Regions from separate parts of the Veillonella intestinalis genome, predicted to be linked through region 3. Evidence: riboswitches for the same ligand, from Rfam matches in the RefSeq annotation. Region 3 holds a riboswitch; each other region holds the start of a gene.
What was found. A riboswitch is a leader RNA that binds a small molecule or an ion and turns the genes downstream of it on or off. The one in region 3 is predicted to bind cobalamin.
Positions count from the first base shown of each region.

Region 1: it holds a riboswitch for cobalamin, as region 3 does, so the genes downstream of both, NFR27_RS06270 (1-propanol dehydrogenase PduQ) here and NFR27_RS04270 (sirohydrochlorin cobaltochelatase) in region 3, are expected to answer to the same signal.
Region 2: it holds a riboswitch for cobalamin, as region 3 does, so the genes downstream of both, nikB (nickel ABC transporter permease) here and NFR27_RS04270 (sirohydrochlorin cobaltochelatase) in region 3, are expected to answer to the same signal.

Region 1 covers NZ_CALPCB010000006.1:141,529-144,814, forward strand. Annotated here, with positions in the region: gene NFR27_RS06260 (ANTAR domain-containing response regulator) at 1-250, opposite strand, end outside; gene eutS (ethanolamine utilization microcompartment protein EutS) at 267-614, opposite strand; gene NFR27_RS06270 (1-propanol dehydrogenase PduQ) at 640-1,755, opposite strand; adenosylcobalamin (AdoCbl) riboswitch at 2,239-2,377, opposite strand; gene NFR27_RS06275 (cob(I)yrinic acid a,c-diamide adenosyltransferase) at 2,449-3,018, opposite strand.
Region 2 covers NZ_CALPCB010000005.1:171,675-174,960, forward strand. Annotated here, with positions in the region: gene NFR27_RS05540 (single-stranded DNA-binding protein) at 1-376, shown strand, start outside; gene rpsR (30S ribosomal protein S18) at 416-646, shown strand; gene NFR27_RS05550 (hypothetical protein) at 757-936, opposite strand; cobalamin riboswitch at 1,589-1,776, shown strand; gene nikB (nickel ABC transporter permease) at 1,891-2,829, shown strand; gene nikC (nickel transporter permease) at 2,829-3,286, shown strand, end outside.
Region 3 covers NZ_CALPCB010000004.1:72,765-76,050, reverse strand. Annotated here, with positions in the region: gene NFR27_RS04275 (hypothetical protein) at 392-709, opposite strand; cobalamin riboswitch at 982-1,151, shown strand; gene NFR27_RS04270 (sirohydrochlorin cobaltochelatase) at 1,386-2,408, shown strand; gene NFR27_RS04265 (ABC transporter substrate-binding protein) at 2,421-3,286, shown strand, end outside.

The DNA of each region.
Region 1 (3,286 bases), on a different contig from region 3:
AAGCTGTTAAAAATACAATACTTTTAGCCAATTTATCCTGAGCAATTTTTTTGGCTGCCTTTAACCCATCCAACACAGGCATCTGAATATCCATTAATACTAAATCTGGTCGTACCTTTCGGCATACTTCTACCGCTTCAAAGCCATCGGCTGCTTCGCCACTTACTTCGTAGCCCGCTTCCGTCAAGATATCTTTAATATCTAACCGAGTTATTGGCTCATCATCGACAATAACTATAGTTCCTCGCATATATCTCCTTTATTTACTAAGTTCTTGTAATCTCACAACCTAGTGCAAATTTTAAAATTCCTTGTAACCCATCAACAACTGCACTCAAAGCAGTTTCAACTGAACTTACATCTCCATAAATAACAACTGAACCAGAAAATCTATCTACAAAACCAATCTTAACATCACCACTTTTTGTAGCAATATCAACAGCGATAATTGCTGCCTCAGCAGGTGTAATAGTTAAAATTCCTAATGCATTATACACATCACTTGGCAATCCTAGCTTACTATAAATCTCTTTTGCTGGATTGGCAATAATATGCGCCAACGTTATCTGTTTCCCAGGAACATATTCCTGAATCATGCGCTGTTTTTCTTCCATAGCCACTCCTTTTCATACCTACTAGTTATATGATTGCTTCTAGTAAAGCTTTAATATCACTTAAAGTAGGTACTCTCGGGTTAGCAGCCGTACAAGCATCAGCTAATGCAGCCTGAGCAATATCATCACTAGCAGCTAATACATCATTTGATTTAAACCCACATTCACTCAACGAAATAGGTACTTTTACGGTCTGCTGTAACTGCTTTATTTTTCTTACTAGTGCGGCAACTCCCATTCGCGGATTAGCCGAAGACGTCGCTCCAATAATATTTGCCAATCGAGTGTAACGTTTAGCCGCTTCACTCGTTGTTTGACTGCCATTAAAAGCCACAATATGAGGCAATAAAATCGCATTAATTCGGCCATGAGGAATATGAAAACGTCCACCAATTGCATGAGCCATACCATGATTCAAACCTAAATTAGTTAAATTAAATGCCATCCCAGCCATGCAAGAAGCTACATGCATTTGTTCTCTAGCCTCTACATTATCTCCATGCGTATAAGCTTCTGGCAAATATTTGAAAACAAGTTGAACTGCATATTCTACTAGAGCTTTAGCCATAACATTTTCATTAGAAGATACATAGGACTCAATCAAATGAACTAATACATCCATACCTGTATCAGCCGTGATAGCTGGAGGTACACTCAAAACTAACCGTGTATCTAAAATTGCAATATTGGGTTGAATTTCATCAGTTACTATAGGGTGTTTTATGCCAGATTCAGCTACTGTAATAACTGAGAAATTAGTAACTTCTGAGCCAGTTCCACTTGTTGTAGGTACTGCTACAAACTCAATATTACGTGTATTATCAACTTGCTTACTAAAGTATAACATAGCTTTTGCAGCGTCTATAGCCGAACCGCCGCCAACAGCAATAATAACATCTGGTTTGCTCTCTAAAACACGATTCACGCCAGCTGCTACTACTTCAGTAGGTGGATCTGGTACAATGTCACTAAAAATTGTAACTTCAGTATGTTTTAAGTTTTCAATAACTTGGTTAATCATGCCTGACTGAACCATAAAAGGGTCTGTCACAACAAAACTTTTTTTCACGGGGAGATCACGAAGTCCTTGCAACACATCTGCCCCGACCCATAAGGTCGTAGGAAATTTTATTTTCTGCATACATGTTCTCCTGTTTAACAAACAAAAAAAGAAGCCTTCACGGAACACACCTCTTCCGTTTAAGCTTCATTGCAAACCATGTACGCCGTTGTACACGAATAACCTTATAACCATAATTTATACTTTACCAAACAAAAAGTCAATGAATTTCATCATTTTTACTTATGCCTAATACGTATACATATCCTTTTTTTCGCATATTTCTTACGCATAATGCAGATGATTTATAAAACTACTAAAACATTTAACTACTATAACCCTATTAAATAAAGGCTTTTATTTATAATATAACAAAAGAGCATGAATCACATCATGCTCTTCATTTTAATAAGGACAATACCTCACTCCATTGTGTCTAATGTTTTCACCACTGAAAGCCTCGCATCATCCTTCACTGATTGCACTACCTTGTGCAAAACTAGACTAATACTGCCATTCAGTTCCTCGCATCAGACAATGAATTAGTAGCCCTTAAGGCCACAAAAACAACATCCTGTCTTACCTCGAAACAGCATGTGCGATGAAAATCACGAAAGACCTGACTTAGGCAAAGCCTTCACAGTGGCGGGACCGTGTTAGATTTTCACTAACTTCCATCGATGATTTCCATTTCTCTATTAATCTTATAGTAATAGTAGCACATATAATTTGCCAAGGCAAGCGCCTGTCACATTAAACACCGCTAATGTATTTCTACTTTCCATTATGAAATACTTCAGCACTACGACTATAATATATGTCTTCACGACCTTGTTTTGCATTGATATAACGAGCCAATGCATAAAAATAGTCAGAAAGTCGATTAACAAACATTACCAACTCTGACGACACTCTTGCGGTAGTTTGCAAACGAACTATCCTACGCTCTGCACGGCGAGCAATAGTACGAGCTACATGCATCATACTCGCTTCTGATGTGCCTCCTGGCAATATAAAACGATTGATTTCCGGAGCCGCTTCTGTATACACATCAATCCGTTCTTCTAGCCAACTTACTGCCCCATCTGGTAATGTAAGCGAACGATCTAAAGATTCTGGTGTGGCTAAATCAGTTCCTACATCAAACAAAAAGTGTTGTAAATATTGCAACTCGCTTCTTTCAGCAACAAAGTCTTCACTAAATTGAGAGATTGCATACCCTACCCATGAATTTAATTCATCTATTGTGCCATAACTTTCAACTCGATCTGAATCTTTTGCCACAGCTACGCCCCCCACTAAGCGAGTCATACCTTTATCTCCAGTTTTTGTGTAAATACGCATAAAAAGCTCCTTTCTTTATATACATCTAGGTATATTTAATAAACAAAATACCCTAATATAAATTAATCATATATTAGCTTCAATGCTGTTACTTACACCCCATTGTGTTACTTTGATAATACAAATAAGTAATCATTTTGTCAATTTCTTAATTTATATATTTCACTTATCTATTTACTTTTATCTATTTACTTTTTTATTAAATTGCGGTATCTTGAAATTACACACCAAATTAGACTCCTGTTTAACATTCCTTTTACAACTTAAC
Region 2 (3,286 bases), on a different contig from region 3:
TTTAGCTCGTGACCCTGAAGTGCGCTTTACTAAAACAGGTAGAGCCGTAGCAACATTTACAGTGGCTGCGACAAACACATATTTTGATTCCACAACCAATGAACAGAAGGAACAAACTGCCTTCATTAATTGTGTTGCATGGGGCAAATTAGGGGAAGCAGCTGGTAACCTTCGCAAAGGGAGCCGTTGTTTCGTTGAAGGTCGTTTAAATACCCGTTCTTATGAAACTCAGGATGGGCAAAAACGCTATGTTACTGAAGTAGTGGCTAACTTTGTTGGCCAGTCTTTAGATGCACAAAACGCTGATAGCTTTGGCGGTGGTTCATCTAACTTCGACAGCTTTGGTGGCGGTAACGAAGAAAACATTCCGTTCTAGTGTTTAGGACTCCTACTAATTCGAAAAGGAGGATTCACAATGAGAAGAGATAGAGGCAGAAAGCCAAGAAGAAAAGTATGTAACTTCTGCGTTGATCATGTAGATCAAATCGACTATAAAGATATTGCTAAACTTCGTCGTTTTACGACTGAACGCGGCAAAATTCTTCCTCGTCGTATTTCTGGCACTTGCGCTAAACATCAGCGCAAATTGACTCTTGCAATTAAACGCGCTCGCGCTATTGCATTGTTGCCATTCACTGCAGAATAATCGCATAACAAATGAAAACCCAGTAACCATGATGGTTGCTGGGTTCTTTTATTTTATCAATCTTTGCCACATACTTTCCTATTTCATTATCCAATTAATCAGAAATTTAATCAACTATAATGTTTTTTCCGATATGATTTTGACATAAAGTAGGCACGTCGAATTTGTTCTGGTGTTTTATTGCCGTAAAGTATAAAATCGTCTTCTTCGCGTACTACTATATCAGCATGAAGAGGCTTTGTATAGCTACCTAAATGTAATAGAATGCCTTCTTTTTCTTTGTTATACATGAGGTTATCGTCTCCTTAACTTCGGAAATATACTATTTCATAGATGAATTTATGTATTATTGGAAATAGTTAGAGTATATGGACATGATTAATTTTATAAGGATAGGTTTATTAAGTATGTACCTATTAAGTATGTGTCTATTAAGTGTGTGTTTATTAAGTATCTACCTATTAAGTATCTACTTATAAAATTAAATACATTGATTTTTACTATTATATTAATGAATGATGAAATTTTACGCTCGTTTATCATTTATTATACTCCTTTTATAAATAATGTAAATATAAAATATGACAAAGTTGTTGGTGATTAATACTTTAATAAAATAAATATAACGAAAATAAACATATATAAATAGTAGGTTTTATATAAAAGTTATATATGAGGTGAATTATATATTGGTATTGATACATTTTCTCGGTACATATACCCCTAATAGTATAAATACTATACCCTGCTAGGTATAATAGATAGTTGAATTTCGATGAATTTCCAGTATTTATGAACAAATAATAATATTTTGTTCTTTTTTGAGAAAAAATAGCAATAATTCATGACTAATAATTGACAGAATACAAAAAGATAAGATACCATAATATCAATATAGGTTTTATTTTATAATATTCAAATAATATACTATTACAATTCTATAATGAAATTCATGTTGTAAGTGTCGGGTATGCCGAGCGATAATAAGAGGAAAATAGGTGTAAATCCTATGCTGCCACACAGCTGTAAATGAGGAGTCAATTTCGCTAAAGAGTCACTGGGAAACTGGGAAGGCTAGAAATTGATAATGAGTCATGAGCCAGAAAGCCTGCTTATAACAAATTAGCTATTACACCCTTGGAATCGTGTTATAGGATTAATTTGTTGTTGAGTTCATACTCGCTCTTTCAAAGAGCGAGTTTTTTTATTGGGAGAATAATAGCTATATGTAGGGAGGAATAGGTATGGTAAAGAGGACACTGCAACATTTGGGGCAAGTGTTAGTTACATTAATAGGGGTTACCTTTTTAACATTTAGTTTGAGTTTTTTAGCACCTGGTGATCCAGTACTTATGTTATTAGAAACAGCAGATACTATTGTTTCACAAGAGTTAATCGATCAAACTAGGCAAGAATTGGGATTAGATAAACCTTTTCTCGTGCAGTATGGCAATTGGGTAATGCATGCAGTTCAAGGTGATTTGGGTATGTCTTATTCGGCTAAAAAACCAGTTGTAGATAAGATGTTGGAAGCCTTGCCAGGCACACTTATGTTAGCTAGTGTAACCATTGTTATGATTTTGATTATGGCAGTGCCTTTAGGGATTATAGCAGCAATTAACCAAAATAAATGGCCTGACTTTTTAATCCGAGGGATTGCTTTTGTTGGTATATCTTTGCCTGCCTTTTGGTTAGGCCTTATGTTACTTTATATTTTCGGTTATAAATTAGGGATTGCTCCTATTGCAACCGCAACAGTATCTTTAAAGAATGCAATTTTACCTGCTTTTACTTTGGCGTTTGCCTTGATGTCTAAATTTATGCGACAAGTGCGTTTAGTTATTTTAGAGGAAATTAATAAAGATTATGTAGTAGGGGCGCGCGCACGTGGCATGGGGCATATGGAAATTATGTTTCGTCATATTCTACCGAATGCTTTTTTACCGCTTTTGACTATCTTTGGTATGTCTATGGGGTGGCTGCTAGGCGGTGTAGCAGTTGTAGAAATGGTATTTTCTTGGCCTGGACTTGGCAAAATGGCGGTACAAGCTATTACTTTTCGAGATTATCCTTTAATTGAAGGTTTTGTACTTTGGGCATCGGTAGCCTATATGTTAATCAATGGGATTATTGATTATTCTTATACTATATTGGACCCACGGTTGAAACGGGGGTGTAAATAGTGAAAGCGTTTATTAGTAATAATAAGGCCTTTTCTTTTTATTCTTCTTTAGTCATATTGGTTATTTTAGTGGCTGTTTTTTCACCTTGGTTAACACCACATGATGCGTTTGTTTCTGATTTGAGTAATGCTTTACAAGCACCAAGTGATACGCATTGGTTTGGTACTGATAAATTAGGTCGTGATGTGTTGTCACGTATTATTTATGGTACAGGTTTGTCATTATTTATGGCCTTTACTATTGTGTGTTTAGTTGCTTCTATTGGCACTATTGTAGGCTCTGTGGCGGGCTATTTTGGTGGTGTCGTAGAGATGGTGCTTATGCGCATTTGTGACATTATGATTTCCTTCCCTGGTATTGTATTGGCTATTGCGATTGCTGGTATTATGGGTGGCAGTGTAGGCAATACTATATTGGCACTTACGATTGTAGGATGGGCAAAATATGCTCGTTTGGT
Region 3 (3,286 bases):
ATGTCACACTTTATTTGTTGGTATAATGATACGTTAGATTTAGTTTTTAGTCAATGAGAATTTTTCTCATTTTATAATTTATCAATGAATATCAGTGAGAAATTAAATATTTAATTTCATTTTCACTTTCTATATCTATTTATGTCGTTCCAGTTTTATTTTTATCGATATAAAGATGTTTTATCGCCTTCTTAGCCAACAAAGCTTCACTCTCAAAAACAGGTATTTTATTAATCAATTTAATAGATACCTTATTTGCTACGGTCCTAACAAATAAATTCTATTAAAAATAGACAATTTAATTTTTAAGAATTTTTATTCAATAATGTATAGTAACTATACATTATTTAGTACTAAAAGCCTATATTGCTTCTTATATAATTGATAACCATTATGGTTGCGAAAATACTCTTGGTGCTGCTACTTCAAATATTTCAGCAATCGTTTTCAAATATTTACCTTCAATTAATGTCCGTTTCCGTTCACTTTTCGTAATCAACCACAACTGGCGACCATTATAGGTAATTCGCAATAAACTATTAATATATTCATTAAAGTCCTCTTCACCCATAGCTTCTTGCAAAGCTAACAGTTTTGAATGAATTGGTTCGCCTTGATACTCAGGCCGTTCTAACACGGGTGTAAAGGTGACTTCATACACAGACTTAGATACTTCATTAGGACCTGCACCATTCATAAATTGATCCATAGTCGGACCTCCTTTATTTATATACATTAATACCTACTTCTCCATAGTACCAAACTTTCCTTACTTTGCCTATGGCAAAAGCACAGTAACCGCCACAAATAACAAATTATCATACCTTGTATGCACAAATTTCTATAGTTCTCTTTGATTACTAAGAGCTCCCAAGCCTCTTGCAATCACCGTCAGGCTAAATATCAAAGTCACTACTAGTCCTTATACCCTACCCAGTACTGCATTGACAGTGGACATCTATTTTGCTATCATGATTACAAAATGAATATGACCTACAAGGTGAATGACTTAATAGGAAAGAGCAGTAAAAGCTGCCGCGGTCCCGCCGCTGTAAGAGGGAGCAGAATCGATAAGCCACTGGAAACACTCTGGGAAGGTGATTGTTGCGAGGAACTTGAGCCAGAAGACCTGCCTTGTTGGATAACCTATAACCCACGAGCGATGGCGAGGTTAATCGATGTCACTATCTGTACTATACACTGACTAGTAGTACCACATATTCATATAGTTAGTTTCTAGAAGCTAGCTACTTAGTAGAATATGTCAACCGTCATGTGCCTAGCAATTCTAGTGTATTGCTTACAACCTCCCTTACTAAGGGGAGGTTATTTTTGTATTTATTATTTATTTTATTTTCCATTTTTTATCACGAGGAGTGAATGAAATGAGCAAACAATTTTTCAAAAAAACATTAGCTACCACACTAGCAGTAGCCGCTTTAACAGGCTTTGGCTTCCTTGGTGCACAAACAGAAGCAGCGTACCAATTGAGCGATGAAGTAAAAACTGCCACACCAGCTCTATTAGAAGCTACCGAAATCGGTGTTCGCACTTATAATACGGATAATGCAGAACTTGCCAAAGCTCCTAACAAAGATGCTATCGTAGTAATGAGTTTTGGTACTACTTTCAAAGATACTCGAGCTAAAACAATTGATGCTACTATCAATGAAATCAAAGCTCAACATCCTGGTGTAAAAGTAGTTACTGCTTTCACTTCTCATATTATTATCGACCGCATCAAAGCAAATGAAGGCATTACCTACCCTACTCCTGAAGAAGCATTAGATCAATTAAAAGCGGAGGGGTATACACGTGTAGCTTTAACTACTTTAGATATAATCCCAGGCATTGAATATAAATATAAAACAGGCGTTTACAACCAATATAAACATAATTTCAAAAAAATGACCTTTGGTACTCCACTCATGTACTGGATGGGCCAAGAAGGTCAAACCGATGACATTGCTAAAACAGTGGAAGCGGTAGCTACTCAATTCCCTAAAACAGGTGATAAAGATGCCGTATTGATTATGGCTCATGGTACGCCAGATCCATCCAATGCTTACTATGCCGTAATCCAAGACCGCCTCGATTCAGCAGGCCTTAAAAATGCCTACATTTATACTGTAGAAGGTTGGCCAAGCCTTGAGGATATTGTGCCTCAATTAAAAGCTAAAGGTGTTAACCATGTAACCTTAATGCCATTTATGATGGTAGCTGGCGATCATGCTAATAATGATATGGCTGGGGATGAACCAGATTCCCATAAATCAATTCTCCAAGCTGATGGTTTCAAAGTAGATACTTACATTCATGGCCTTGGTGAAAACCAAAAAGTCCGTGATCTCTTTGCCGCGCATGCCCAAGAAGCTTGGGAAGCACTACAAAAAGAAGATGCCAAATAAGGTAAAAACTCTATGAAATCAGTAACTCGAATTTTCCTTATATTAACATCACTGCTTGTAGCCATGACAGTCTTAGTAGGCTGTAGTAAAACAGACTCTACTAAGAGCGGCGAAACCCGTACGATTACTTATAAGGATCAAAGTTATACCGTACCAGCAAATCCACAACGGATTGCTACCTTAGCCAACTCTTTACTTAACTTTCTTGATGCCATTGATGGCAAATCCATTAGTCGCGTAGATTCAAGCGATGCCCTCTCCGATGAATTAAAAGCTCTCCCTTCACTAGGGCAAACAGCCAATATCAATATGGAGGAATTACTAAGTTTAAAACCAGACTTAGTAATAGGTCTTAGCAATCAGCATGGCAAATATGAAAGTCAATTGCAAAGTAATAAACTACCACACATCTTAGTAAGCTATGATGGCATTAAAGACAATGTGCCGCTACTCCTCTTCTTAGGTGAACTAACTCATCATGAAGACAAAGCTAAAGAGGTAGTTTCTCAATACAATGCTAATATTGAAAAAGTAAAGAGTGCTGTAAAAACGTTAACGCCAGCACGAGTAGCTGTTTTACGAGCTACGGGCAAAGCCGTTACGGCTGAAACTGAACTAGCTGTAACAGCTGCCATGGTCAAGGAATTAGGTATGACTAATGTAGTCTTACAACATGGTGATTTTGACAAATCGGCTAAAACCATTCCTTATTCACTAGAAACCTTAGCAGCTGATGATCCAGATATTATTTTTATCTCTACCATGGGTAAAAAAGAGGACATCACTAAAACGATGGAAAAGGAAATGACAAATAATCCGGCTTGGCAAAATCTAAAAGCAGTAAAAAATGGCAAAGTATTTTATTTACCATCTAATTT